DNA from 2 places in the Streptomyces sp. O3 genome. Region 1 is predicted to be linked to the other one. Evidence: riboswitches for the same ligand, from Rfam matches in the RefSeq annotation. Region 1 holds a riboswitch; the other holds the start of a gene.
What was found. A riboswitch is a leader RNA that binds a small molecule or an ion and turns the genes downstream of it on or off. The one in region 1 is predicted to bind S-adenosylmethionine.

Region 1 (14,711 bases):
CGTCTGGGTCTGGGTGGCCGGGGTGCCGCTGCTCGGCCCCACCGGCTATGCCCGGTACGACCTGATGGTGACGGCGGTGGCGGTGGCCGCGCTGCTCGCGGCCGCCCGGCGGCCGCGAGTGCTCGGCGCGCTGGCCGGGTTCGGGGCGCTGCTGAAGGTGTGGCCGGTGCTGCTGCTGGTCGGCACGGCGCGCGGCCGCGCCACCCGGCGGGCGTGGGCCGCGGCGGCCGGTACGGCGGGCGCGCTGCTGCTGGCCTTCGCCGCGGCGATGCCCGGCTCGCTGGCGTTCCTGGACTTCCAGCGCGACCGGGGCACCGAGGTGGAGTCGCTGGGCGCGCTGGTCTTCCATATCGCCCGGCAGTACGGCTGGCAGGGCGAGGTGCGGCTGCACTACGGCTCGATGGAGTTCCTCGGCCCGTACGTCCCGCTGGTCAGCGCCGTCGCGCAGGGTCTGTCCGCCCTGGCCTTCGGCTGGCTGCTGCTGTGGCGTCTGCGGGCCCGCTCCTGGGTTCCGAGCACCGTGTGCGACGCGGCGTTCGCGGCGGTGCTGCTGTTCACCGTGACCAGCCGGGTGATCAGCCCGCAGTATCTGCTCTGGCTGGTCGGGCTCGCGGCGGTGTGTCTGACGTTCCGCTCCAGCCGGATGGCGCTGCCCGCCGCCCTGACGCTGGTCGCGACCGCGCTGACGTTCTGGGAGTTCCCGGTCTGGTTCGCGCATGTGGTGTCCAGCGACGGGCCCGGCGTGCTGCTGCTGACCGCCCGCAACGGCCTGCTGGTCGCCGCGACGTTGCTCGCCTGCCGCCGCCTGTGGCGACAGACCGTGACCCCCGACGCACGCCCCGCCGAGCACACCGGACGGGCGCCGCGCGCGCTGCTGCTGCCCCGGCGGTGAGGCCGTCGCGGCCGCGCCTCCCGCGCCCGGTCAGCGCCAACCGGTCAGCGCCGGTCAGCGCCAGCCCTCGACGCCAGCCGCCCGGCCCGCCAGCCGGTCAGCGCAGTCGGTCCCGGAGATAGGCGCGCCAGTCCGCGGTGAAGGCCTGCGGTGTCGTGTCGAGTACCTCCCGCAGCGCGCTGTCGACCGCTCCGGCCCGGCGTCGGTGGCCGCCGACCTCCCGGTAGAACGCGAGCAGCCGTTCCTCGCCCCAGCGTTCGGCGATCATCCGGCAGGCCAGCCAGCCGCCCTCGTACGCCTGGGCGAGGCGCGCGGAGTCCTCGGCGAAGCCGAAGTCCTCGTCGTCGGGCAGCGCGTCCGGGACCTCGCCGCGCTGGACCGCGCGGGCGAGTTCGGGGGCGATCCGCCGCTCGCCGCGCTCCGAGCCGCGGTAGGCCACCCAGTCGGCGAAGCCCTCCGAGAGCCACAGCGGGGTCGCGGCCGAGGTGTGGGCACGGGTCGCGACATGCGTCGCCTCGTGGGTGAGGACGACCTGCTTTCCCAGGTCGCCCAGGACCTCGTACGCCTCCGGGTTGACGATGATCCGGTCGGCAGGCGTCTTCCGCGCGCCGCCGACGTCGCCCGTGGTGACCGCGGCGATCCCCTGGTACCCCGCGGCGTCGGCGCCGAGCAGCCCCGCCATCGCGTCCAGCGAGCCGGGCACCAGGACCAGGACCCGCCCCGGCCAGGCGTCCCCCCAGGCGGCTCGCACCTCGGGCACCGCGCGGTCGGCGAGGTCCGCGTAACGGCGCAGCCGGGACCGGGACGGACCGGCCCCGAGCACCAGGCTCCGCTCGCCGCGTACGGCCGTGACCGGGCCCCGCTCCCACAGCTGCTCGGTCTCACCGTCGCGGCGGCGTTCGGCGGTGACGTACCAGCGCCCGTCGCGCTCGGCGAGGTCGAGCACGCGGGCGGTGACCAGCGGGGCGCGGTCGTGTCCCGCGACGCGGTAGCGCAGCTGTACGGCGGCGGTGGCCCGGTCGCCTGAGCGGTCGAGCCGGTCGAGCCGGTAGTCCCAGGAGCCGAGCGGCAGTTCGGCGAGGTTGCGGAACTCGCTGCCGCGCCGTGCGGCCGCCGGGGCGCCGGTGGCCAGATAGGCCGCCTCGTCACGGTCGAGTACCGCCGCCGCGCGCCGCTTGAGGAGCGCGTCGACGGCGGCGCGGGGCGCGGAGTCCGGGCGCGTGGGTCCATCGCCGTGGAAGGCGCCGAAGAGGAGCGCGGCCAGGCACAGCAGTGCCAGCCACGCTCTCGTACGCCTCCCGCCGCCGGACATACCCGCGATCGTACGAGTCCGAGGCCGGGAAGGGACCTGGGCTGGGTGGGAGCCGGGCCGGTGAGGAGCCTGGCCGGTGAGGAGCCTGGCCGGTGAGGAGCCTGGCCGGTGGGGAGCCTGGGTGCTCAGACGCGGGTCACGGAGTTGATCGGCATCATGCCGACCGGGTCGTACCGCACCGCCGCGCCGGGGTACGGCGCGTGCACCACCTGTCCGCCGCCCACGTACATCCCGACATGGCTGGCGTCGCCGCGGTAGGTGACGAGGTCGCCGGGCCGTGCCTGGTCGACGGGCACCTGCCGCCCGGCGTGCCGCTGGGCCTGCGAGGTGCGCGGCAGCCCGACGCCCGCCTGTGCGTACGCCCACTGCGTCAGGCCCGAGCAGTCGAAGCCGCCCGGCCCGTTGGCGCCCCACACATAGGGCCGTCCGACGGCCTGGCGGACCGCCGACACGGCGCTCGCGGCGCGCCCGGACCCCGCCGCCGCCGGGGGCGGCGCGGGCGTCTCGTCGGGGCGTGCGGCGGAGCGCGAGGCCCGGTCGTGCTCGGCGCGCTCGCGGGCGTTCAGCGAGTTCAGCAGCCGCCGGGCCTTGGCCAGTCTGCGCTCGACGGCGCGCTTGTGGCGGGTCACCTCGGTGCGGGACTTCTCCAGCTCGGCGAGTGCGCGGGAGGCCTCGGCGCGCTGCCGGGCCAGCTCGCGCTGCGCGCCGCGCAGCGCGGCGATCTCGCCGACCTGCCGGGCGCTGATCCGGTCGAGCGTGGTGGCCTTGTCGAGGTAGCCGTCCGGGTCGTCGGAGAGCACCAGGGCCAGCGTGGGGTCGATGCCGCCGGAGCGGTACTGGGCTCCGGCCAGGGTGCCCAGCGCGCCGCGCATGGTGTTGATGCGCTCCTGCCCGCGGGCGACGCTGTCCCTGACCCTGGCGACCTGGCGGCGCAGGGTGTCGGCGCGTGCGTCGGCCTTGTTGTACGCCTCGGTCGCCCGCTCGGCGTCCGCGTACAGCCTGTCCACCTCGGCCTTGGTGTCGCGCGTGGTGTCGTGCGGCTCCGCCCCCGCCGGGGTGGCGGCGAGCGCCGCCGCGGCGACGGCGGACAGCGCGGTGACCCGGACCGCGGCGCGGTCGATACCGGCGGCGCCGGTGAGACCGGCAAGGCCGGACTGCGAAGGACGGCGATGGGACGCCACGGGCAGCCGCTCCCTTCCGCTGACAGGTCCCCCGGCGATTCGGGGGAATCAGCGGCAGACAGTAGCGGCCCGGTCACCCGGCGACCAAGGACCCGGCCGGGCACACAATCCGACGCCCCGCCGTCGACGCAGGTCGACGGCGGGGCGTGGGGTCAGCACACGATCGGGGAATTCGCCCGTTCGGAGTGCGCGCCGCGGCGGCTCAGACGCGCACGCCGAACATGTACGGCATGTTGTTGATCGACTCGTAGCGCACCACGGTGCCCGGCTTGGGGGCGTGCAGGACCTGGCCGTTGCCCGCGTAGAAGCCGACGTGATGCAGGTCGTTGTAGAAGAACACCAGATCGCCGACCCTGAGGTCGCTCTGCGAGCTGATCCGGGTGCCGATCCGCGCCTGGTCCTGCGAGATCCTGGGTATCTTGACCCCGGCCTGCGCGAACGACCAGGACGTGAGCCCCGAGCAGTCGAAGGAACTGGGGCCGTTGGCACCGTAGATGTACGGCGAACCGAGCTTGCTCTGGGCCGCGGCGTACGCGGACGAGGCGCGGCCGCTGCCGGTGGCCGTGCTTCCGGAGCTGTCGCTCGCGGAGCCGTTGCTCGCGGTCGAGCCGCCCTGGTCGGACTTGGTCTCGGTCTGCTGCTGCGCGCGCAGCGCCTTCCGCTCGGCGGCGCGGCTGGCCCGCTGCTCCTCTTCCCTGAGCTTCTGGCGCTCCTGGGCGGTCAGGGTGTTCAGGAGCCGCTGCGCCTCGGCGAGCTTGCCCTGGACTTCCTTCTTCTTCTTGCCGAGCACCTTGCGGGTGTCGGCGAGGTCGGTCAGCTTGCCGGAGGCCTCCGCGCGCTGCTGGGCGAGGGTGCGCTGCTTGGCCTGGATCTTCTTCAGCGAGTCGGCCTGCTTGCCGCTCAACTGCTGGAGCGCGGAGGCCTTGTCGAGGTAGTCGTCCGGGTCGGCGGACAGGAACAGCTGTACGGAGGGGTCGATGCCGCCCGAGCGGTACTGGGCCGTGGCCAGCGAACCGAGGCCGTCCCGCAGGTCGTTGAGCTCGCCCTGACCGCGGGCGACCTTGTCCTGGAGGCCCTCGATCTGCTTTTCGAGCTTCTCCTGCTTCTCCTTGGCCCCGTTGTACTTCTCGGTGGCGTGCTCCGCCTGCTCGTAGAGCTTGTCGACCTTTTCCTTGACGTCCTTCTTGGTCGGCTTCGGGTCCGCCTGCGCGGTCTGCGAGGTGAGCGCGACGGCAGCGGCGGCGGTCGCGGTCAGCACGGTGACGCGGCCTCGGCTCGGCTGCCTGGGTCGACGGTGGGACGCCACGAAGGCGGCTCCTTCTTCCTCCAGCCGCCTGCCGGCGTCCGGCGGGCGGGACCCTCACCGTCACCCCGTATGAGTGATCGACCGTGTGAAGGTTCGAGCCCAGACCCTAATGACCCCGATGTGATCAGTTCAAATCTTCACGAGAAAAAAACCACTCACCGCGGAGACTTTTTGCGCGCAACGCACATGCGGTGATGACCGATTGACGCTACGTCGTGCCACAGCCACCCCAATTCGGGCATCACGCCCAGGGGTTGCCCAACCCTGACCAACTCTGACCAACTCCGGCTAACTCCGGCTAACTCCGGGAAAGCCGCTTCAGGAGCACCGCGGACGCGACCGGCCGCGCCCCGGCCCTCGCGACGCCGTCGGCCACCTCGCGGTCGGTCGAGACCACCGTCACGGGCCGTCCCGGCGGCTCGGCGCGCACCAGCTGCCTGATCAGCTCGTCCGCCGTCACGCCCGGCTTGGAGAACAGCACCCGCACCCCGCGTGGCGGCGCGAGCAGCACCGGCGCGGCCAGTTCGGCGCCGTCGAAGACGCAGGTCACCTCGGCGCCGGTCTGGGCGGCCAGCGCGGAGAGGCTCCCGAGCAGGCGCAGCCGCTGCTTCTCCAGCGGCATCGTCGGGTAGCCGGTCTTGGTGACGTTGTAGCCGTCCACGACCAGATGGGCCTGAGGCAGTGTGAGCAGCTGGTCCAGGATGGCCGGGTCGCTCTCGGACAGGGCGCGGGCGGCGATGTCCTTGGGGGTCATCCGGCCGGGCTCGACGGCGTCCACGGTCTCGGCGGGACGCACCGAGACCGGCGGCAGGGCCAGCTCGCGGCGCAGGCCCTGGGCCGACTCCAGCATCGTGTCCAGGAGCAGCCGCACCCGCATGTCCTCGATGGAGCGGCCCTCGCGCACCGCCTTGCGGCTGGCCTCCAGCGCCGCCTCGGCCTCGCCGAGCCGCGCCTTGAGCCGTCGTGCCTCGCTGTCGGCCGCCGACAGCTGGGTCTGGCTCTCGGCCCGCAGGGACTCGGTCTCGGCGGCGGCCTTGCGCAGCGCCGCCTCGCCCCGCTTGACGTCGCTGAGCGCGCTGCGCAGCTTGCGCTGAAGCGATTCGGCTTCCTTCCGGGCCGACTCCAGGTCGGCGCGCAGCCGCTCGGTCTCGGTCCGGGCGCGCTCACGCGCCTCGTCGACCTCGCGGCGCAGCCGCTCCAGCTCCGCCCTGGTCTCATCGTCGGCTCGCTCGGCGTCGGCGCGCTGGGCCTCCTCGCCCGCCGCGGTCACCAGCTTCACCCAGCCCGCGGGGCGCAGCACATAGGCCGCGGCCGCCACGTCCAGCGGGTCGGCGGCCGGGGGCGGCGTGCCCGCCTCCAGGGCGCGGGCCAGTTCGGGCTGGGCCTCCTTGAGGCGTGCGGCGATGCGCTGCCGGAACAGCGGCTCGGCCTCCAGCGCGGCGGCCATCGCGTTCCCCGCGAACTTCAGCCGCCTGGACGGCGTGAACCGGGCGTACTGGCGGAGCTGGGCGGGCAGTTCGGCGACGGTCAGGCCGCCGAAGCCGTCCGAGACGATCGCGATGACCCGGCGGCGTACGCCCTCGGGAAGCGGGCGGTCGAGCACCTCGGCGGAGCCGTCGGCCGCACCGGCCGCGTCGGCACCGCTTGACGCCTCCACCATCCGTCACACCCCACTACCTGTGCGGGGCGGCTCCCTCAGGAGTCCGCGCCCGGCCTGTCCACGAGTTCCACCTGGTCCACCGCGTTGCACCAGCGGCAGCGCACCGACTCGATGGTCTCACTGACCACCTCGCGCTCCTCCACCGTCGGCTCGCCCGCCAGGTCGAGGTGGACGTACTCGACGGCCTTCGACGAGCGGGTCACGTCGAAACGCGTGAGATTGCCGCACAGGGTGCAGCGCCATCGGGTCTCGGCGGTCGGCAGGGGAACCGTCATGGTGGGCGAGGCCTTCCCTCAAGTGTCGGTCACGGGGTCCTGCAGGCAACCCTACGGCCTGACCGCGGGCCACGCGGACGGCAGCGGTACGGCGAGGCGGTCTGTACGGTTCGGTCCTGGTACGGCAGGATCTGTTCGTGATCGATAAGTCGGGGGCCTGGCGCGCGGTCCGGGGCACGGCCGCACGCCTGCCGGGCGGCCGCTCGGCCGTGGTGACGTACGGCGTGATCGTCCTGTGCTGTGCCGTCTTCGTGGTGTCACCGGCCTCCGGCCTCAGCCCCGCCTACGGCGTCGGCGATCAGCTGCTCGCCGCCCAGCGCGACTACTTCGCGCGCTGGGGGGTGGTCCCGGCGGAGCTGCTCGGCGGCTCGGCGCGGGCCGCGGTCACTCCTCTCACCGCGCTGTTCGTCCACGCCAGCTGGCTGCATCTGCTGGGCAACATGCTCTTTCTGTACGTCTTCGGCGTGATGGCCGAGGAACGCCTCGGCCATGTCCGCTTCGCGCTGTTCTACCTCGGCTGCGGATGTCTGGCCCTGGGGGCGTACGCGCTCGCCAACGCCGGCTCCGCACAGCCGCTGGTCGGCGCGTCCGGGGCGATCTCCGCGGTGCTCGGCGGGTTCCTGCGGATGTTCCCCAGGGCGCGGGTGACCAGCCTCTTCCCGTTCCTCTTCTTCGTACCGCTGCGCTTTCCCGCCTGGCTGGTGCTGCCCTTCTGGGCCGCCCTGCAGTGGCTGGCCGCGAGCCGGGACGCCGAGGGCCCTTCGGTGGCGTACCTGGCGCATCTGGTGGGGTTCGCGCTGGGCTTCGTCGCGGCCTGGGGGCTGAAGCCCCGGAGCGCTGGAGCCGGTGCGGCGGACACGCTCTAGAGTGAGGAACCCAGCGACGGCCACCGAGGGAGACAGCCAGCCGTGATCACCGCGATCGTGCTCATCAAGACCAGCGTGGACCGCATCCCCGAGATCGCGGAGTCGATCGCCGCGCTGGACAGCGTCAGCGAGGTCTTCTCCGTGACCGGCACCTACGACCTGATCGCCATGGTGCGCGTCACCTCGCACGACGACCTGGCCGACGTCATTCCGGGCAGCATCAGCAAGATCCCCGGCGTACAGGCCACGGACACCCATGTCGCGTTCCGTACGTACTCGCAGCACGACCTGGAGGCGGCGTTCGCCATCGGGCTCGACTCCTGACGCGACAGCCCGCCACCAGGTCTCAGGCCGCCGTGGTGTCGGGCACGCAGCGCCCGTCCTCGGTGCGGTAGCTCCACCGCGCGCCGTCCCGTACGAGCTCGCCGACGGCCCGGACGAACCGCTCCACATGCTCGTCCGGTGTGCCCGCGCCGAAGCTGACGCGGATCGCGTTCAGCGACCTCGTGCCGGGCGCCGCCTCGGGCGACCCGCACGCGCCCTGCTCCTGCGGGTCGCTGCCGAGCAGGGTGCGGACCAGGGGGTGGGCGCAGAACAGGCCGTCGCGGACCCCGATGCCGTACTCGGCCGACAGCGCGGCCGCGAAGTGCGAGCTGTTCCACCCCTGGACCACGAAGGAGAGGACGCCGACGCGGGGCGCGTCGTCGCCGAACAGCGAGAGCACCCGCACCTCGGGCACCGCCGCGAGGCCTTCGCGCACCTTCGCGATCAGCTCCCGCTCCCGCGCCGCCAGCGCGTCGAACCCGGCCTCGGTGAGGGCCTTGCAGGCCGAGGCGATCGCGTACGCCCCGATGACGTTGGGCGAACCGGCCTCGTGGCGTGCGGCGGTGGTGTGCCACTCCACGTCGACGCCGCCGTCCGCGCGCCTGGCGACCGCCTTGGAGGCGCCGCCGCCCGCGAGGTACGGCTCGGCGGCCCGCAGCCAGTCGGCGCGGCCCGCGAGCACCCCGGCGCCGAACGGCGCGTACAGCTTGTGCCCGGAGAAGGCGACCCAGTCGACGTCCAGTTCGGCGATGTCCACCGGGTGGTGCGGCGCGAGCTGGGCCGCGTCCAGGACGATACGGGCGCCGTGCGCGTGCGCGGCGGCGGCCAGTTCGCGTACCGGCCACAGCTCGCCGGTCACGTTGGAGGCGCCGGTGACGCAGACCAGGGCGGGGCCGTGCGGCTCGCGGTCGGCGAGGGCGCGCTCCAGGGCCGCGACGGCCTCTCGGGGGGTGCGCGGCGCGTTCAGGCAGCTGACGCGGGCGTCGCGCCAGGGCAGCAGCGAGGCGTGGTGCTCGGTCTCGAAGACGAAGACCTGGCAGTCGGCGGGCAGCGCGGAGGCGAGCAGGTTCAGCGAGTCGGTCGTCGAGCGGGTGAACACCACCTGGTCGCCCGCCCGGCAGCCGAGGAACTCCTCGACCGTCCTGCGGGCGTTCTCGAAGAGGTCGGTGGACAGCTGCGAGAGGTACCCGGCGCCGCGGTGCACGCTGCCGTAGTACGGGGCGTACGCGGCCACGTCGTCCCAGACCCGCTGCAGGGCGGGCGCGCTGGCGGCGTAGTCGAGCGCGGCATAGGTGACCTCGCCGCCGGTGACGAGCGGCACGGTGACGTCACGGCCGAGGACGGGGAGCGTACAGGTCGAGACAGGGGCGGCGGTGGCGACGGCGGCGACGGACATGGCGAACTCCCGTGTGAGGAAAGGCGAAAGCTCCGCGCGCAGGACGGCTCGGACGCACGTCGGCGCAGGAGAGGAGAGAAAAGGGTGTGCGGAGGTGGGGCGTGACGCCCTATCGCATTCGCTTGCTCACGAGACTGCTCCCTTGAGGACCAGGACCCCAGGGAATGGCATGCTCCGATGCCGAGGGGTCCGCGCTTGCCGCAGACCTCGCTGCCTGCGGCCTGGTCTTCACCCGGGGCACCCCGCCACGGACGGAGGGTTGCCGGACAGCGGGCCGGGGCCGTAATCGCTGTCACTCATGACCTTGGACGGCATCTTGCCATACGCACCGGACAGCGCAAATCCCGTCCGCATGCCGGACGGTGCGACTCCCGCCGTACGGCCTGTCCGACGCCCGCCCGCGAGCGCCGGGCCGGGCCGGGCTGGGCTGGGCTGGTCCCCCGCCCCGCCGCCCGGCGCTCGCGGACGCTAGCGGTTGCTGGCCTGGATCCAGCGGTCCAGTGCCGCCTTCGCCGCGCCGGAGTCGATCGCCTCGGCCGCCCGGTCCATCGCGGCCCGGATCTGCTCCGCCAGCGGCGCGTCCGTCGGCTCCAGGGCCACCAGGGCCGCCGCCGAGTTGAGCAGCACCGCGTCCCGGACCGGACCGGTCTCACCGGCCAGCAGCCGCAGCGCCACCTCCGCGTTGTACGCGGCGTCGGCGCCCCGCAGCGCCTCCACCGGCACCAGTTCCAGGCCGACCTCACGCGGGTCGAAGGCCTCCTCGCGCACCTGCCCGTCCCGTACCGCCCACACCCGCGAGGTCGCGGTCGTGGTCAGCTCGTCGAGCCCGTCGTCGCCGCGGAACACCAGCGCGGACGAGCCGCGTTCGGCGAGCACCCCGGCCATGATCGGCGCCATCCGGGCGTCCGCGACGCCGGTCGCCTGGGCGGGTACCCGAGCCGGGTTGGTCAGCGGCCCCAGGAAGTTGAAGGTGGTCCTGATGCCCAGTTCCTTGCGCGCGGCGGCCACATGGCGCAGCGCCGGGTGGAACTTCACCGCGAAGCAGAAGGTGACCCCGGCCTCATCGGCGACCTCGGCGACCCGCCGCGGCGTCAGTTCCAGATTGACGCCGAGCTTCTCCAGGACGTCGGACGCGCCGGACGCCGACGACGCGGCGCGGTTTCCGTGCTTGACGACCCTGGCGCCGGTTCCGGCGACCACGATCGCGGACATGGTGGAGATATTGACGGTCTTGGCCCCGTCGCCGCCGGTGCCGACGATGTCGACGCTGGGGCCCGGCACCTCGATCAGTCTGGCGTGCTCGTACATCGTGCGGACCAGGCCGGAGATCTCCTCGACGGTCTCGCCCTTGGCCCGCAGCGCCACCGCGAAGCCCGCGATCTGCGCGTCGGTCGCCTCGCCCCGCATGATGCGGTCCATCGCCCACGCGGTGTCGTCGGCGCTCTGGTCGCGCCCCTCCAGCAGGCCGTTCAGCACGCCGGGCCAGGAACGGCCCGCCGCGGTGTCGCCTCCAGCGGGGTTCACAGCGCTCATGGTCGCTCCTGGTGTCGTACCGACGGGTGTGATGACGGGTGTGGTGTGGACCCGGCCAGCCTATCCAAGCGCCGAGTACGGCAAAGAGCCCCGTCCACTCGGTGGACGGGGCTCAGAGCCGTGGCGATCAGTGCTGGTCGGTGACGACCGGTGCGGAGATCAGTGGTGGCCGTGGCCGCTGGTGATCTCCTCGTACTCCTGGGTGGTCGCCTTGGGAATCTGGTTCCCCTCGGCGTAGTAGCCCTTGGAGAGCTTCACCCGGAGCTTCTCGCTCGCCTTGACCTTGCGCTTCACGCCGTTCTCGTCGACGGACGGGCCGATCTCGGCGGGCTTGTACTGCTCGTGCGCGGTGAGCTTGTGCAGCTGCTCCTGGTCGAGCGGCTCGTGCACCTCGATGAACTCACCGTGCGGCAGCCGCTTGATGACACCGGTCTCGCGACCGTGCAGCACCTTCTCGCGGTCGCGCCGCTGCAGCCCCAGGCAGATCCGCTTGGTGACGATGAACACCAGGATCGGTCCGGCGATGAAGAAGATCCGCACGAACCAGGTGATCGAGTTGATCGACAGGTTGAAGTGCGTGGCCCACAGGTCGTTGCCGCCGCCGATCAGCATGATGAAGTACGCGGCGATCCAGGCGGCGCCGAAGGCGGTGCGCGTCGGAGCGTTGCGCGGGCGGTCCAGGATGTGGTGCTCGCGCTTGTCGCCGGTGATCCAGGACTCGATGAACGGGTAGACCGCGATCGCGCCCAGCACCAGCGGGAAGATCATCAGCGGGATGAACACACCCAGGTTGAGCGTGTAGCTGTCCCAGAGGACGATCTCCCAGCCCGGCATGAACCGGATCAGACCCTCGGCGAAGCCCATGTACCAGTCGGGCTGGGCGCCGGTGGACACCATGTCGGGCCGGTAGGGGCCGAGCGCCCAGACCGGGTTGATCGAGGCGATCGCCGCGATGGCCGCGATGATGCCGAAGACCAGGAAGAAGAAGCCTCCGGCCTTGGCCATGTAGACCGGCAGCAGCGGCATGCCGACGACGTTCTTGTTGGTCTTCCCGGCACCCGCGAACTGCGTGTGCTTGTGGTAGAAGACCAGGATCAGGTGGGCCACGACCAGGCCCAGCATGATGCCGGGCAGCAGCAGGATGTGGATCGAGTAGAACCGGGCGACCATGTCGCCGCCGGGGAACTCGCCGCCGAACAGGAACATCGAGATGTACGTGCCGACGATCGGCATGGACAGGATCGCGCCCTGCGTGAAGCGGACACCGGTGCCGGAGAGCAGGTCGTCCGGGAGCGAGTAGCCGGTGAAGCCGGTGAACATGCCGAGGACGAACAGCAGGAAGCCGAACAGCCAGTTGATCTCACGCGGCTTGCGGAACGCGCCCGTGAAGAAGACGCGCATCATGTGGATGAACATGGCCGCGAGGAAGATCAGGGCGGCCCAGTGGTGGATCTGCCGGATCAGCAGACCGCCGCGGACCTCGAAGCTGATGTCCAGCGTCGAGGCGTAGGCCTCACTCATCAGCACGCCCTGCATCGGGACGTACGCACCGCTGTACTCCACCTCGTTCATCGACGGGTGGAAGAACAGCGTCAGGTACACACCCGTGAGGATGATGATGATGAAGGTGTAGAGCGCGATCTCACCCAGCATGAAGGACCAGTGGTCCGGGAAGATCTTCCGCATGTTGGCCTTGGCCAGGCTGTAGACGCCCAGCCGGCCGTCGGCCCAGTCGGCGACCCGCTCGCCCGCGGGTGCCTTGCGCTTGTCGTCAGTTGCGGTACTCATCCGCGCTCCCAGAAGGACGGGCCGACGGGCTCCTCGAAGTCGCCGAGCGCCTCGAGGTAGCCCTCATCGTTCACGCCGATGCGCAGCTGCGGCAGCGGGTGACCGGCCGGGCCGAAGATGACCCGGGCGCCGTCGGTGAGGTCGAAGGTGGACTGGTGGCACGGGCAGAGGACGTGGTGCGTCTGCTGCTCGTACAGGCTGATCGGGCAGCCCACGTGGGTGCAGATCTTGGAGTACGCGACGATGCCCTCGTGGCCCCACTCGAGCTCGCGCTTGTCCTTGATGTCATCCGGCTCCAGGCGGACGATCATCAGGGCGGCCTTGGCGATCTCGTTCAGGAAGTCGTGGTCGTGCTCGCTCATCCCCTCGGGCATGGCGAAGGTCAGCGACCCGACGGCGACGTCCTCGGGACGCAGCGGCTCGTGCGTGTTCTGGTTGACCAGCCGCTTGCCCTTGGCCCACTTGGTGTGCCGCAGCTTGTCCTCCGGCAGCGGACCGAGGTCACGCAGCAGGACGACGCCGGAGAGCGGCACCAGCGCCAGGGCGCCGAACATGGTGTTCCGGATCAGCTTGCGGCGGCCCAGGCCGGACTCCGCGGCGCCCTGCCGGAAGTCCTCCATGACCTTCGCCTTGACCTCGGGCGGGGCCTCGATCTCGTGCCGCTCGTCGGCGATCTCCACGTCGGACATCAGGGTGCGGGCCCAGTGGACCGCGCCCGCGCCGATGCAGAACAGCGCGAGGCCCAGCGTCAGTCCCAGCGAGAAGTTCAGCGCACTGACCCGGCCGAACGGCCAGATGTACACGATCTTGTCGATCGGGAACGCGACGAAGGAGGCGATGAACGCGACCGTCGACAGCATGGACACGGTGAACAGCAGGGCGACGGTGCGCTCGGAGCGCTTGGCGGCCCGCTCGTCGATGTCCTGGACGCGGTGCTCGTGGGGCGGCAGCCCCGGATCCGCGAACGGGTTCTTGTCGGCGGGCTCCACCGCGCTCGACTCGGTGGCCTGCTCGCTCGGCAGGCTCGTCTCGGGAATGTCTTGGCTACTCATGACTTCTTGGCCTTTGCGGTCCGCGCGGCGACCCAGACGGCGACGGTGACGAGGGAGCCGAGGCCGAAGACCCAGGCGAACAGGCCTTCACTGACCGGGCCGAGACCGCCCAGCGAGAGGCCGCCGGGGTTCGGGGTCTCCTCGCCGTTCACCGCGTCGAGGTAGGCGATGATGTCCTTCTTGGCCTTCTCCGGCATCGTCGTGTCGGGGAAGGACGGCATGTTCTGCGGGCCGGTCTGCATCGCCTCGTAGATGTGCTTCGGCTCGACGTCGCCGAGCGGCGGGGCGTACTTGCCTTCCGTCAGCGCGCCGCCCTCACCGGTGAAGTTGTGGCACTGCGCGCAGTTGTTGCGGAAGAGCTCGCCGCCCTTGCCGATGTCGGCGCCCTCGGGGCTGTACTGGTCGGCCTTGGGCACGGAGGGACCGGCGCCCAGCGAGGCGATGTACGCCGCCAGCTGGTCGATCTCGGCCTGGCTGTAGATCTTCTTCTTCCGCGGCACCTGGGCGCCCTGCGAGGTGGCGGCCGGCATCCGGCCGGTGCCCACCTGGAAGTCGACCGCCGCGCTGCCCACGCCCACCAGGCTCGGCCCGTCGGACCCGCCCTGGCCGTTGGCCCCGTGGCAGCTGGAGCAGCCCACCGAGTAGAGCTTCTTGCCCTCCTCGATGGCGAGGGACTGGGCGGTCTCGTCGGCCTGCGCCTTGTCCGCGGGCGCGAACACGGCGTACAGCCCCCCGGTGGCCGCCAGCGCGAAGAGTAGGACGACGACCGCCGCCAGCGGATGGCGTCGTCGTGCGGAGAGCTTTTTCACGGATTACCCCGGTGTCAGGATCTTCTGCGTCGGTACTTCAGGACTGTGTCGGACTCAGCGCCCGATTACTTGATCAGGTAGATCGTGGCGAAGAGGCCGATCCAGACCACATCCACGAAGTGCCAGTAGTACGACACGACGATGGCGGCCGTTGCCTGATCATGGGTGAACCTCCTGGCCGCGTACGTCCTGCCGAGTACCAGCAGGAAGGCGATGAGACCGCCCGCCACGTGCAGGCCGTGGAAGCCGGTGGTCAGGTAGAACGCCGAGCCGTAGGCGTCGGACGAGAGCGTGAGGCCCTCGTGGACGAGCTCGGT
Region 2 (14,711 bases), on a different contig from region 1:
TCACAGCGAGCAGCTCAGTCGGTACACAGGGTCAACGAAATATGAGTCCTGTGACTCAAGTCACAGCGAGGGGTGAAGGGGTGGGGAGTGGGGGCGTGGTGCCTCTGTACGTTTTCTGAACGCAAACTGGTTGGTATGTGCACAGTGTGCGGTCGGGGCTACGGTCCTAGGACCGCACTCCGTCCAGGGCCCGATGCGGGGCCGCCGCCGACCCGGTTAGCGTGCTGGCGTGCTGAAGACTTCCGCCGCCCCACGCGTCCCCCGCCCCCCGGAGCAGCCCGCTGTGCATCCTGATGGGGTGAGCAACGACGACTTCCGCGCCGCGATGTCCCGGCTGGCCGCAGGCGTGGTGCTGGTGACCGCGCGTGAGGCGGCGCTCGCCGACGACGGGCCCGCGGGCGAGGACGTGGGCATGACGGCGACCGCCTTCATGTCCGTGTCGCTCGATCCGCCGCTGGTCATGGTCAGCCTGCGGGAGGGCTCCCGGATGGACGACCTGCTCGCCGAGCAGCCGCTGTGGGGGGTGTCGGTGCTCGCCGAGAGCCAGCGGCACATCGCGGGGCGCTTCGCGATGAAGGGGCGGATCAGTGACCGGCTGCTCTTCGAGGACATCGCGTACGTACGGGGGGAGTGGTCCGGGGCGCCGCTGGTGGGCGGGGCGCTGGCGACCCTGGAGTGCCGTACGGAGCAGAGCGTGCGGGCGGGGGACCACACGCTGGTGATCGGCCGGGTGCTGAGCGCGGAGCTGCCGAGCGCGGACGGCGGGCCGCTGATGTACTTCCGGGGCCGGTACCGGCAGTTGGGCTGACCGGTCTCATCAGCCTTGTCGGTCTTATCGGTCTTATCGGTCCTACCAATCCCGGCCGGAGCGGCCTCGTTTGGTCTCGCTGCGGGCCTTCTTCTGGCGCAGCCGCCGCTCGTTGACGCCTCGGGGGATCTTCGTCGGGCGCCGTGGCTTCGGTGGCGGCGCGGTGGCCTCGGCCAGCAGGGACGCGAGCCGGGTGGCCGCCATCTCGCGGTTGCGCCACTGCGAGCGGTGCTCGGACGCGTGTACCGCGATCACCCCGTCGACCAGCCGGGGCGCGAGCCGCTCCAGGGCGCGCCGCTTCCAGACCTCGGGCAGTGACGCGGTGTTCGCCAGGTCGAAGCGGAGCTCCGCCTTTGAATCACTGGTGTTCACATGCTGCCCGCCGGGCCCGGATGACCTGGAGAAACGCCAGACCAGCTCGGCCTCCGGCAGGGAGACCGAACCGCGGATGACGTAGGGACCAGGCATACCCGCCATGATTCCGTGCCGCCCGGCCCCCGTCATCTCTTTTTGCGAGTGGTGTAGACCTCCATGCGGCGGCTGGTGTAGACCTCCCGGTGAACAGAAGGGGAACGCCCCGTTCATACAATCGGACGTCGCGGGGACTGACCGACCGAAATACACGAGAGTGGGAAAAGCTGTGCACCGGCGGACAACAGGGCTGATCGCGGCGGCGGCCGCACTGGGCATGACGGCCACACTGGCCGGTTGCAGCAGTACGGGGTCCGGCGGTGAGGTCACGCTCAAGCTCGTGGCCGCCGACTACGGGGACAGCCCGGAGAACAGCTCCAAGCACTACTGGAACAGCCTGGTCAAGGAGTTCGAGAGCAAGCACTCCGGCATCAAGGTCGATGTCACCGTGCTGCCCTGGACCGACGTCGACGCCAAGGTCGCCGAGATGGCCGACAAGGGCGAGGCGCCCGACATGGCGCAGATCGGCGCCTACGCCGACCACGCCGCCAAGGACCGCCTCTACCCCGTCGACGAACTGCTCTCCATATCCGTGCAGTCCGACCTGCTCTCCACGCTCACATCGGCGGGCGAGGTCAGGCGGGTCCAGTACGGCATGCCGTTCGCCTCGTCGACCCGGCTGCTCTTCTACAACAAGGAGCTGTTCAAGGCCGCCGACATCGAGCCGCCGACGACCTGGAACGAGCTCGCCGCCGCCGCGCGGTCCCTGAAGGACAGCGGGGTGAAGACGCCGTTCGCACTGCCGCTCGGACCGGAGGAGGCGCAGGCCGAGACCATGCAGTGGCTGCTGAGCGGCGGCGGCGGTTACACCGACCACGTCGGTACGTACACGCTGGACTCGACGGAGAACATCAACACCTTCAAGTGGCTGAAGGACGAGCTGGTCGGCAAGGACCTGACCGGCCCGGTGGCGCCGGGCAAGCTCAACCGGCAGAAGGCCTTCGACGCGTTCGCCGACGGCGAGGTCGGCATGCTCAACGGCCACCCCACGCTGATGCAACAGGCCGAGAAGAAGGGCGTGAAGTACGGCATGGTGCCGCTGCCCGGCATCAACGGCAAGGCCAAGGCCACCATGGGCGTCGCCGACTGGATGATGGCCTTCAAGCGGAACGGTCACCGTAAGGAGATCGGCACGTTCCTCGACTTCGTCTACGGCGAGAAGCAGGTCCTGGACTTCTCGCTCCGCTACGACATCCTGCCGGTCACCAGCTCCGCGTCCGACGCGCTGGCGGCCGACCCGAAGCACAAGGCGCTGGGCGAGTTCCTGGGCGAGCTGCCGACGTCCGAGCTGTACCCGGTGGGCAAGACGTCCTGGGCCGGGGTGAGCGCGGACATCAAGAAGAAGATCGGCAAGGCGGTCGAGCCGGGCGGCAACCCGGTGACGCTGCTCAAGGAGATGCAGAACGCGGCGGTGGCGGCGGACAGCGCGGCGTAGCTGGCGGCGGTCGCGGTTGCGGTTGCGGTCCGGTCGTGGTTCCGGTCGCGGCCCCGGCTGCGGTCGCCGGTCACGGGGCGAGTGTCAGTGGGCGCGGTTACGGTGCGGGGTATGAGTGAGCGGGGTATGAGTGAACAGACCGGTCGCTCGGACCGCCCTGGCCTCTCCGAGCGCGATGCCGCCGTGCTCGCGGTGGAGCGGCGGAGCTGGCCCGGCGCCGGGGCCAAGGAGCGGGCCATACGGGAGCGGCTCGGCATCTCGCCCACCCGCTACTACCAGCTGCTCGGCGCGCTCATAGACGACCCGCGCGCCCAGGCCCACGACCCGGTGACGGTGAACCGGCTGCGGCGGCTGCGGGACGCGCGGCGGGCGCGCCGCTGAAGTCTGTGCGCGGTATGTGAGACGGGTTCGCGCGCGAGGCGTGCGGCACGCCGCGGCTGGATAGGGTCGGGGCATGGGCAGCAGCCATCCGTACTCCCATCCGCACTCCCGCTACTCCCGTTCGTCCGGCCGTGTGCCTGATCTGCCGACGCCCGTGACCGCCGCCGGACGCGAGGGCCTGGCCGCGCTCGTCGCCCGGCCCGAGCGCGCGGTGGTGGCCCTCGACTTCGACGGCACCCTCGCCGAGATCGTGCCCGACCCGGAGCGGGCGCGGGCGCACCCGGACGCGGTACCCGCGCTGGCCGCGCTGGCGCCGCGGGTCGGCTCGGTCGCGGTGGTGACCGGGCGTCCGGCCGGGGTCGCCGTACGGTACGGCGGCTTCGCCGGGGTGCCGGGGCTCGACCACCTGGTGGTGCTCGGGCACTACGGCGCGGAGCGCTGGGACGCCGTGTCCGGCCGGGTGCGGGCGCCCGAGCCGCACCCCGGCGTCGCCGCGGTCCGCGCCGAGCTGCCCGGCTTCCTGGACGCGCTGGGCGCGTGGCACGGCAGCTGGATCGAGGAGAAGGGCCGGGCGCTCGCCGTGCACACGCGGCGGGCGGCGGACCCCGAGGCGGCGTTCGCCGCGCTGCGGGGGCCGCTCGGTGAGCTGGCCGCGCGGCACGGGCTCGTCGTCGAACCGGGGCGGCTCGTGCTGGAGCTGCGGCCGCCGGGCGTCGACAAGGGCGCCGCGCTCACGGCGTATCTGCGGGAGGTGTCCGCCGAGTCCGTGCTGTACGCCGGGGACGATCTCGGTGACCTGGCCGCGTTCGCGGCGGTCGAGAAGGCGCGGGGGGAGGGGGTGCCGGGGGTGCTGGTGTGCAGCGGGAGCGACGAGGTCCGCGAGCTGGCCGACCGCGCGGACCTGGTCGTCGACGGCCCGTCGGGGGTGGTGGGCCTGCTGGCCGCGCTCGCGTCGCGAGTGGCCGACTCCAGCCCGTCCGGCGATTGAGGACATCGGTCAAGCCGTCCGCAGGCCATGCGGCGAAGCCGCGAAGGCCACCGTCGGGAAGAGGCGGGGCCGGGCGGAGGACCGATCCCTGGCTCAGCCGCGCAGCTCTTGCAGCTGGTCCAGGAACCAGCGTTCCGGGGGCAGCGCCGTCGCCGCCGCGGCCAGCCGCTTCGTGCGCTCCGCGCGCTCGGCCGTCGGCATCGTGAGCGCGGTGTGCAGCGCCTCGGCCGTGCCCGACACGTCGAACGGGTTCACCACCACCGCGTCGTCGCCGAGCTCCGCGCACGCCCCCGCCTCCCGCGACAGCACCAGCGCGCACCCCTCGTCCGAGACGACCGGCACCTCCTTGGCGACCAGGTTCATCCCGTCCCGGATCGGGTTGACCAGCGCCACGTCCGCCAGCCGGTACGCGGCCAGCGACCGCGCGAAGTCGTCCCGCACATGCAGGACGACCGGCGTCCAGCCCGCGGTGCCGTACGCCGCGTTGATCTCCGCGGCGACCCGCGACACCTCCGCCGTATAGGCCCGGTAGACGTCCAGGTCCTGCCGGGACGGATAGGCGAACGCGAGGTGCACCACGCGCTCGCGCCACTCGGGGTGCGAGTCGAGCAGCAGCCGGTACGCGTGCAGCCCGCGCACGATGTTCTTGGACAGCTCCGTACGGTCCACCCGGACGATGGTCCTGCGGTCCGCCGCGCCGATCTGCTCCCGCAGCCCGGCCAGCCGCTCCTCGACGTCGGCCCGCCCCGCCCGCTCCCGCAGGAAGTCCGCGTCCGCGCCGAGACCGTGCACCCCGATCCGGGTGCCGTCCAGCGCGTCCGGACCCAGTACGCCCTCGGCGCACCCCGTGAACGCGTCCGCCCAGCGCCGGGTCAGAAAGCCCAGCCGGTCCGCGCCGAGCATCCCGCGCAGCAGCCGCGCGGCGATGTCGTCCGGCAGCGTCCGGAAGTAGTCCAGCGGGGCCCACGGGGTGTGCGAGAAGTGCCCGATCCGCAGGTCGGGGCGGAGCTCGCGGAGCATCCCCGGCACCAGGGCCAGGTGGTAGTCCTGCACCAGCACCGCCGCGCCCGGCGCGGCGGCGTCGGCCAGCGCCTCGGCGAAGGCGCGGTTGTACGTCTCGTACGCGGCCCACTGCCGCCGGAACTCCGGGCCGAAGGAGGGCTCAAGCGGCGTCTGGTACAGCATGTGGTGGACGAACCACAGCACCGAGTTGGCGACCCCGTTGTACGCGTCGGCGTGCACCCCGGCGTCGATCGCCAGCATCCGTACGCCCGCCTCGCCGACGCCCCGCCGCACCGCCTCGCGGTCCCCGTCGCCCAGCGCCGCGCAGACCCACAGCGCGTCCGTGTCCGGGCCGATCGCGGACAGCCCCGAGACCAGCCCGCCGCCGCCGCGCCTCGCGTCGAGCGTGCCGTCCTCGCGTACGGCGTAGCTGACGGGGCCGCGGTTGGACGCGACGAGTACCTGGGCCTGGTGCGCGGAAGCCTCGGACGACATGCGCCCTACCTAGCCCGTGACGTAATGGTTCAAACGTGCGGACGGCACGCCGTGTCGCACGACGCACCGGTCACGTGACACGCCGGTCACGCGACGCACCGGTCACGTGACACGCCGGTCACGCGACACGGCGGGTGGTGTACTCGACGATCTCCGTCATCGGCGGGCGCTCCTCCGTGTCCACGGCGTGGGTCCGCGGCTCGAACCCGTCCGCGCCCCGCTCGAACTGCGTCAGCCTCGGGCGTACGAGGTGGCCGCGGGCCAGCCGCAGCTGCGCGGTCCGGTAGATCGCCGCGGCCATCCGGCCCAGCGCCCGGCCGTCCTGGTGCCGGTGCTTGCGCACCCCGATGTCCACCTGCGCCAGCGCGTCGAGGCCCACCGTGTGCAGCGCGTCCACCAGCAGCCCCAGCTCCACGCCGTACCCGACCGGGAACGGCAGCCGCTCAAGCAGCGTCCGGCGGGCCGCGTACTCGCCGCCCAGCGGCTGCACGAAACCGGCCAGCAGCGGCCAGTGCAGATTGAGCAGCGGCCGCGCGACCAGTTCCGTGACCCGGCCGCCCTGGTCGGTCGCCTCGCCGAGCGGTCGGTCGTACATGCCCTTCACGAACTGCACGTCCGGCTCGGTGAGCAGCGGGCCGGCGATGCCGGTGACGAAGTCCGCGGAGAACTCCCGCAGGTCCGCGTCCACGAAACAGACGATGTCGCCGCTGGTCACCAGGAGCGAGCGCCACAGCACCTCGCCCTTGCCCGGCAGCGCGGGTATCCGCGGCAGGATCGCGTCCCGGTGCACGACCCGCGCGCCCGCGGCGGCGGCCACAGCGGCCGTACGGTCCCGCGAACCGGAGTCGATCACCACCAGCTCGTCGACGAGCGGGGCCGCCGGCGCCATCAGCTCCCGCCGGATCGTGGCGACGATCTCGCCGACGGTCTCCTCCTCGTCCAGCGCGGGCAGCACCACGCTGACCCGGCCGCCGGGCCGTACCTTGGCCGCCAGCAGCTCGTCCAGCGGGCGGTCGGACACGGACCAGGAACGCCTGGTCAGCCAGCGCTCCACCTCATCGAGCACGTTCGGGTTCTCCCTGCATGATCCATCTCGCGGTTCGGACGACTATCTCAACTGTCAGGGCCTTCGGTTACAGTCTTGAACAACGCGGACGACCGTCGCATGCCGGGGGCCGTCCAGCGCACAACTTCATACCGCTCATCCAGAGGGGCAGAGGGATACGGCCCGTTGAAGCCCCGGCAACCCTCCAGTCAGTACTCGTGCGTCCGAAGCGAGGCTCCTGACTCGGGAAGGTGCCAATTCCGTCTTGCGGCGAAGTGCGTCGTAAGGAAGATGAGGAGAAAGGGCCTCGCCTCCATGGCTGTGCAATCCGTCGAAGCAACCACCACTGGCAGCACCTCCGGCACCCCCGCCGCGACCGTCTCGCTCGGTCCCGCCGCGGCTCTCTCCTGTCGCGAGTGCGGCGAGCGCTTCCCGCTCGGCCCGATCTTCGCCTGCGCGCTGTGTTTCGGCCCGCTCGAAGTCGCGTACGAGCTTCCCACCGGTGACCCCGAGGCCCTGCGCCAGCAGATCGAGGCGGGCCCGAACAGCATCTGGCGCTACGCCCCGCTGCTGCCCGTCCCGGCCGACGTCGCCGACAAGCCGAACCTGAACCCCGGCTTCACCAAGCTGGTCAAGGCCGACAACCTCGCCCGCGAACTGGGCGTCACCGGCGGCCTGTTCATCAAGGACGACTCCGGCAACCCGACCCACTCCTTCAAGGACCGGGTCGTCGCGATCGCCGTCGAGGCCGCCCGCGCCTTCGGCTTCACCACCCTGTCCTGCTCGTCGACCGGCAACCTCGCGGGCGCCGTCGGCGCGGCCGCCGCCCGCTCCGGCTTCCGGTCCTGCGTGTTCATCCCGCACGACCTGGAGCAGGGCAAGGTCGTCATGGCCGCGGTGTACGGCGGCGAGCTGGTCGGCATCGAGGGCAACTACGACGACGTCAACCGCTTCTGTTCCGAGCTCATCGGCGACCCGCTGGGCGAGGGCTGGGGCTTCGTCAACGTCAACCTGCGCCCGTACTACGGCGAGGGCTCCAAGACCCTGGCGTACGAGATCTGCGAGCAGCTCGGCTGGCGGCTGCCCGACCAGATCGTCATCCCGATCGCCTCCGGATCCCAGCTCACGAAGATCGACAAGGGGTTCCAGGAGCTGATCAAGCTGGGCCTGGTCGAGGACCAGCCGTACAAGATCTTCGGCGCCCAGGCGGAGGGCTGCTCGCCGGTCTCCACCGCCTTCAAGGCCGGGCACGACGTCGTACGGCCGCAGAAGCCGGACACCATCGCCAAGTCCCTGGCGATCGGCAACCCGGCCGACGGCCCGTACGTCCTGGACATCGCGCGGCGCACCGGCGGCGCGGTGGAGGACGTCGACGACGAGCAGGTCGTCGACGCGATCAAGCTGCTCGCGCGGACCGAGGGCATCTTCGCGGAGACCGCGGGCGGCGTGACGGTGGGGGTGACCCGGAAGCTCATCGAGGCGGGGCTGCTCGACCCGGCCCTGACCACGGTCGTGCTCAACACCGGTGACGGGCTCAAGACGCTGGACGCGGTCGCCCCGACCTCGCAGGCCACCGCCGTGATCAAGCCCTCGCTTGACGCGTTCCGGTCCGCTGGCCTGGCCGACTAGTCACCTTCCCGCCCCGTCCCCCGCCCCACCCTGAAGTCTGGAGAACCACCGTGAGCGTCAAGGTCCGCATCCCCACCATCCTCCGTACGTACACCGGCGGCGAGTCCGAGGTGACGGCCGAGGGCGCGACCCTCGCCGAGGTCATCGCCGACCTGGAGAAGAACCACACCGGCATCGGCGCCCGCGTCCTGGACGACACGGGCAAGCTGCGGCGCTTCGTGAACGTGTACGTGAACGACGACGACGTGCGCTTTGAACAGGGCCTGGAGACGGCCACGCCGGACGGCGTGGGCGTCTCCATCATCCCGGCCGTCGCGGGCGGCTGACGGCGCGTCGAACCCTCACAGAATCACCCCCTCGGCAAGAAGCGGAGGGGGTGATTCTGCATGGTTGAGCGCGGTAGAGTTGGGAATACTGCTCCACTTCGCGCGAAGAGTGTGCCGAGAGCATATGAGAAGTGCCAGGCACTCCGACGAGAAGCAGCCAAATCACTGAGTCCGTTTGCACCTTGCGTTCCCTTTTGCCTGGCCCGACTTGCCCCGAGTCCGTCGAAACCTCCGGATACTTCCGATCAGGCGTGCCCAGATTTCTCGTCCGATTGACCTGTTGCAGAGGGCAGTTGGGCAGATACATTCAGCCGCGGTCGACGCGTTCCGGCGCACACCCCCACCTGTCTGGGGAGTGAGGTCTGACCCGGATTCGCGAAGTGCGGATCCGCGCAAGGGCCAGTAATAGGGGAGTTAGGCATGGCTCAGGGCACCGTCAAGTGGTTCAACGCGGAGAAGGGGTACGGCTTCATCGCGGTCGACGGTGGTGCGGATGTTTTCGTCCACTACAGCGCGATCCAGATGGACGGGTACCGCACCCTGGAAGAGGGTCAGCGAGTCGAATTCGAGATCTCGCAGGGCCAGAAGGGTCCGCAGGCGGACATGGTCAAGCTCGCCGTCTGATCCAGGCGCGATCGGCCACCGACGCACTCACGCACTCGCGCACTCACGCACTCGCGCACGAGAGGTCCGTACCCGTCACGGGTGCGGACCTCTCGCGCTGACCACCCCCGAACGTCAGGGGGGTGATGCCCTCCACCCTCGGGCGCGCCTGGGATCTGCCAGACCCGCTTGCACTCGCAGGGGTCGAGTGCTAATCATTGGCGTTAGCACTCTCCCAGTGAGAGTGACAGAAGGACTGGGTAGGCGAGGCCCGCAGGCCGGGTGGGGCAAGGAACCACACAGGCAGGCAGGCCGTCCGTCGCGGGCGCCCGCACAGTCCGTCGCCATCCACCCCAGTCCGGGAGGACCACTTCACATGGCCAAGATCATCGCGTTCGACGAGGAGGCACGGCGCGGTCTCGAGCGCGGGATGAACCAGCTCGCCGACGCCGTCAAGGTCACCCTCGGCCCCAAGGGCCGCAACGTCGTCCTCGAGAAGAAGTGGGGCGCCCCCACGATCACCAACGATGGTGTGTCCATCGCCAAGGAGATCGAGCTCGAGGACCCGTACGAGAAGATCGGCGCCGAGCTGGTCAAGGAGGTCGCGAAGAAGACGGACGACGTCGCCGGTGACGGCACGACGACCGCGACCGTCCTGGCCCAGGCCCTGGTCCGCGAAGGCCTGCGCAACGTCGCGGCCGGCGCCAACCCGATGGCCCTGAAGCGCGGCATCGAGAAGGCCGTCGAGGCCGTCTCGGGCGCCCTGCTGGAGCAGGCCAAGGACGTGGAGACCAAGGAGCAGATCGCTTCGACCGCCTCCATCTCCGCCGCCGACACCCAGATCGGCGAGCTGATCGCCGAGGCCATGGACAAGGTCGGCAAGGAAGGCGTCATCACCGTCGAGGAGTCCCAGACCTTCGGTCTGGAGCTGGAGCTCACCGAGGGTATGCGCTTCGACAAGGGCTACATCTCGGCGTACTTCGCCACCGACATGGAGCGTATGGAGGCCGTCCTCGACGACCCGTACATCCTGATCGCCAACTCCAAGATCGGCAACGTGAAGGACCTCCTTCCGCTGCTGGAGAAGGTCATGCAGTCCGGCAAGGCGCTGCTGATCATCGCCGAGGACCTTGAGGGCGAGGCCCTGTCGACCCTGGTCGTCAACAAGATCCGCGGCACCTTCAAGTCCGTCGCCGTCAAGGCTCCGGGCTTCGGCGACCGCCGCAAGGCGATGCTGAACGACATCGCCATCCTCACCGGCGGCGAGGTCATCTCCGAGGAGGTCGGCCTCAAGCTCGAGAACGCCACCATCGACCTGCTGGGCCGCGCCCGCAAGGTCGTCATCACCAAGGACGAGACCACCATCGTCGACGGTGCCGGTGACAGCGAGCAGGTCAACGGCCGGGTGAACCAGATCCGCGCCGAGATCGAGAACAGCGACTCGGACTACGACCGCGAGAAGCTCCAGGAGCGCCTGGCGAAGCTCGCCGGCGGCGTCGCCGTCATCAAGGCGGGCGCGGCCACCGAGGTCGAGCTCAAGGAGCGCAAGCACCGCATCGAGGACGCCGTTCGCAACGCGAAGGCGGCCGTCGAGGAGGGCATCGTCGCCGGCGGTGGCGTGGCCCTGCTGCAGGCCTCCTCGGTCTTCGAGAAGCTGGAGCTGGAGGGTGACGAGGCGACCGGCGCCAACGCCGTGAAGCTCGCCCTGGAGGCCCCGCTCAAGCAGATCGCCGTCAACGGCGGCCTTGAGGGCGGCGTCGTCGTGGAGAAGGTGCGCAACCTGGCCGTCGGCAACGGCCTGAACGCCGCGACGGGCGAGTACGTCGACATGATCGCCGAGGGCATCATCGACCCGGCGAAGGTCACCCGCTCCGCGCTGCAGAACGCCGCGTCCATCGCCGCGCTGTTCCTCACCACCGAGGCCGTCATCGCCGACAAGCCGGAGAAGGCCGCCCCGGCGGCTCCGGGCGGCATGCCGGGCGGTGACATGGACTTCTGATCCCTCGCGGATCAACTGTCCTGAGCAGTACGCAGGGGCGGCACCCTCCGGAAGGAGGGAGCCGCCCCTGTGGCTTTGCCCTGTGGCTTTCCCCTGTGGCGTTTCTCTCGGCGGGTCCGCCACGGCCCGATCTGGTGCGTGCGGCATGTTTTGCGGGGATAAGGTCCCGTACGTGAACACGCTCGACTCCGTGATCGTCAGCATCAACGATTACTTCTGGACCTATCTGCTCATCCCCCTCGTGGTCGGCGCGGGACTGTACTTCACGGTCCGCTCCAGGGGCGCGCAGTTCCGGATGATCCCCGAGATGCTGCGCGTGATGCGGGACAAGCCGACCCCCGGCGCCGACGGCTCCAAGCCGATCTCGTCCTTCGCCGCCTTCACCATCTCGGCCGCCGCCCGCGTCGGCACCGGCAATATCGCCGGTGTGGCCACCGCGATCACCGTCGGCGGGCCCGGCGCGGTGTTCTGGATGTGGGTGATGGCGCTGGTCGGCGGCGCGTCGGCGTTCGTCGAGTCCACTCTCGCGCAGCTCTACAAGGTGCGGGGCAAGGAGCCGGGCACCTTCCGCGGCGGCCCCGCGTACTACATGCGGTACGCGCTGCGGCGGCCCTGGCTCGGGGTGCTGTTCGCGGTCACCATCACGGCGACCTTCGGGTTCGTGTTCAACGCGGTGCAGGCCAACACCATCGTCGCGGTCGGCGCGGGCTCGCTCCCGAGCGGCGGCGAAGGCTGGTTCCCGGCGGCCGTGGGCCTGGCGCTCGTCCTGCTGCTCGGCGCGGTCATCTTCGGCGGCGTACGGCGCATCGCGACCGTGACGAGCTGGCTGGTCCCCGTCATGGCCGTGGTCTATCTGCTGCTCGGCGCGGCGGTGGTGCTGCTGAACGTCGGCGACCTCGGGCGGGTGCTCGCGGACATCGTGGGCGGCGCGTTCGGCTTCCGCGAGGTCGCGGGCGGCGCGGTCGGCGCGGCGATCCAGCAGGGCGTACGGCGCGGCATGTTCTCCAACGAGGCGGGCCTGGGATCCGCGCCCAACGCGGGTGCGACAGCCGCGGTCTCGCACCCGGTCAAACAGGGTCTGGTGCAGGCGCTCGGCGTCTTCTTCGACACGATGCTGGTCTGCACGATGACCGCGTTCGTCATCCTGACCGCCAACCCCACGCTGGCCGGGCGGCAGGGCGCGGACCTCACGCAGTCCGCGCTCTCCGACACGCTGGGCGGCTGGGCGGGACACGCGCTGACCATCGTCGTGTTCATGCTCTGCTTCAGCACCCTGATCGGCAACTACTACTACGGCGAGTCCAACCTCCAGTTCATGAACGGCGGCAAGCGCGTGCTGACCGGCTACCGCGCGCTGGTCCTGGGCGTCGTCTTCCTCGGCGCGCTGGGCTCGGTGAGCGTGGTGTGGAACCTCGCCGACGTCTTCATGGGCTTCATGGCCCTGGTCAACATGGCCGCGATCCTGCCGCTGTCGGTGATCGCCTTCCGCCTCCTGAACGACTACCAGGCGCAGCGCGGGGCGGGCCTGGACCCGGTCTTCACGCGGGACCGCGTCCCCGGCCTGCCGGGCGTGCAGTGCTGGGAGCCGGAGCCGGGGCCGGAGCCGGGGCTGGCGGGGGCCGCTCAGCCCCGTAAAACCCTGGACTGACCTGCGACGTCTCATTGTGTGAGATAGCCCACTATATGGGGGTCTGGGCAGGGACCAAGGTCCCTGCCTACAGTCCTGTCACTTGTTAGAAGTGGAAGAGCGTCTTCCCAAGGTCGACGGCCACCCGCGTACGCGATCCGTACCGCGCCGTTCGCACCGATCCCCCCACCCACAGGACCGGGACGCACTCGCATGAGCACGTTGAACACCTGGATCGTCGACATCAACGATGTCTTCTGGACCTATCTGCTGATCCCTCTCGTGGCCGTGGCAGGCCTGTATTTCACTCTCCGGTCGAAGGCCGTGCAGCTGCGGCTGGTCCCGGAGATGTTCCGGGTCGTGAAGGAGAAGCCGAAGAGCGGCGTCAGCCCGTTCGGGGCCTTCACGATCTCGGCCGCCGCGCGTATCGGCACCGGCAATATCGCCGGTGTGGCCACCGCGATCACCATGGGCGGGCCCGGCGCGGTGTTCTGGATGTGGATGATGGCGCTGGTCGGCGGCGCGTCGGCGTTCGTCGAGTCCTGTCTCGCGCAGCTCTACAAGACGCGCGGCAAGGAGCCGGGCACCTTCCGCGGCGGCCCCGCGTACTACATGGAGCGCGCCCTGGGGAAGCGCTGGCTCGGTGTGCTGTTCGCGGTGCTGATCACCCTGACCTTCGGTTTCGTGCTCACCGCGGTGCAGTCGAACACGATCACGGTCGCCGCCGACGGCTCCTTCGGCGGGGTCGACTCGGCCTGGTTCACGCCGGTGCTCGGCATCATCCTGGCCGTGCTGCTCGGCCTCGCGGTGTTCTTCGGCGTGAAGCGGATCGCCTCGGTCACCAAGGTCCTGATCCCGGTCATGGCCGCGGTCTACCTGCTCGTCGGTCTGGTCGTCGTCCTGCTCAACATCGGCTCGGTGCCGGGGATGCTCGGCGACATCGTCGCCGGTGCGTTCGGCTTCCGCGAGGTCGCGGGCGGCGCGGTCGGCACGGCGATCCTCCAGGGCGTACGGCGCGGCATGTTCTCCAACGAGGCGGGCATGGGCTCGGCCCCGAACGCCGCGGCCGCGGCGGAGGCCTCGCACCCGGTCAAGCAGGGCCTGGTCCAGACCCTGGGCGTCTACTTCGACACGCTGGTCATCTGCACCATGACCGCCCTGGTCATCCTCAGCGCGAACCCGACGCTCGGCACCCGCGGCGGCGCGGACGTCACGCAGTCCGCGTTCAACGACGCGCTCGGCTCCTGGGCCGGGCACCTGCTGACCGTCGTCGTCTTCATGGTCGCCTTCAGCTCCATGATCGGCAACTACTACTACGGCGAGTCCAACATCGAGTTCATCACCCGCAGCAAGTCGGTGCTGACCGGCTACCGCGCGCTGGTCCTGGCCTGCGCGGTGCTCGGCGCGATGGGCTCGGTCAGCGTGGTCTGGAGCCTCGCGGACATCACGATGGGCGCGATGGTCCTGGTCAACCTGCTCGCGATCCTGCCGCTGTCGGTGATCGCCTTCCGCCTCCTGGACGACTACCTGGCGCAGCGCCGCGCGGGCCTGGACCCGGTCTTCACCCGCGACCGCGTGCCCGGCCTGAAGGGCGTCGAGTGCTGGGACCCGAAGGACGCGCCCGCGCAGGACAAGATCCCGGCGGACGTGACGCGCTGACCCGCGCCAGTAACCGCTGAAGGGCGGCATCCCCTGCCGGGGGTGCCGCCCTTCAGCGTTGTCGGCAGCTGTTCTCACGGGATTGCTAAATCGGACTGTGGTCCGATACTGTCCTGAGCCGTAAGGGGACTGTAGTCCGAATCCCGTCAACTGCGGTAACCAGTGAAAGGATTGACGCCATGTCACGTTACGCGAAGGCGCTGAGCTCTCTCGCCACCGTCGCTCTCATGACCGTCGGCGGGC

Region 2: another riboswitch for S-adenosylmethionine. It lies ahead of thrC (threonine synthase); the one in region 1 lies ahead of ACX6XY_RS12965 (aminotransferase class V-fold PLP-dependent enzyme).

The regions. Positions count from the first base shown of each region.
Region 1 is NZ_JBTVYK010000021.1:52,433-67,143, reverse strand. It holds gene ACX6XY_RS13005 (glycosyltransferase 87 family protein) at 1-892, shown strand, start outside; gene ACX6XY_RS13000 (hypothetical protein) at 990-2,204, opposite strand; gene ACX6XY_RS12995 (C40 family peptidase) at 2,330-3,385, opposite strand; gene ACX6XY_RS12990 (C40 family peptidase) at 3,588-4,691, opposite strand; gene ACX6XY_RS12985 (NYN domain-containing protein) at 4,990-6,351, opposite strand; gene ACX6XY_RS12980 (hypothetical protein) at 6,387-6,626, opposite strand; partial or broken gene ACX6XY_RS12975 (rhomboid family intramembrane serine protease) at 6,767-7,538, shown strand; gene ACX6XY_RS12970 (Lrp/AsnC family transcriptional regulator) at 7,535-7,816, shown strand; gene ACX6XY_RS12965 (aminotransferase class V-fold PLP-dependent enzyme) at 7,839-9,212, opposite strand; SAM riboswitch class IV at 9,399-9,516, opposite strand; gene trpD (anthranilate phosphoribosyltransferase) at 9,681-10,745, opposite strand; gene qcrB (cytochrome bc1 complex cytochrome b subunit) at 10,905-12,533, opposite strand; gene qcrA (cytochrome bc1 complex Rieske iron-sulfur subunit) at 12,530-13,585, opposite strand; gene qcrC (cytochrome bc1 complex diheme cytochrome c subunit) at 13,582-14,394, opposite strand; gene ctaE (aa3-type cytochrome oxidase subunit III) at 14,460-14,711, opposite strand, start outside.
Region 2 is NZ_JBTVYK010000006.1:103,905-118,615, forward strand. It holds gene ACX6XY_RS05510 (flavin reductase family protein) at 326-808, shown strand; gene arfB (alternative ribosome rescue aminoacyl-tRNA hydrolase ArfB) at 851-1,285, opposite strand; gene ACX6XY_RS05520 (ABC transporter substrate-binding protein) at 1,449-2,714, shown strand; gene ACX6XY_RS05525 (DUF3263 domain-containing protein) at 2,841-3,095, shown strand; gene otsB (trehalose-phosphatase) at 3,169-4,083, shown strand; gene ACX6XY_RS05535 (alpha,alpha-trehalose-phosphate synthase (UDP-forming)) at 4,177-5,580, opposite strand; gene ACX6XY_RS05540 (glucosyl-3-phosphoglycerate synthase) at 5,699-6,646, opposite strand; SAM riboswitch class I at 6,779-6,923, shown strand; gene thrC (threonine synthase) at 6,941-8,254, shown strand; gene ACX6XY_RS05550 (MoaD/ThiS family protein) at 8,305-8,580, shown strand; gene ACX6XY_RS05555 (cold-shock protein) at 9,001-9,204, shown strand; gene groL (chaperonin GroEL) at 9,560-11,182, shown strand; gene ACX6XY_RS05565 (alanine/glycine:cation symporter family protein) at 11,355-12,830, shown strand; gene ACX6XY_RS05570 (alanine/glycine:cation symporter family protein) at 13,023-14,468, shown strand; gene ACX6XY_RS05575 (hypothetical protein) at 14,648-14,711, shown strand, end outside.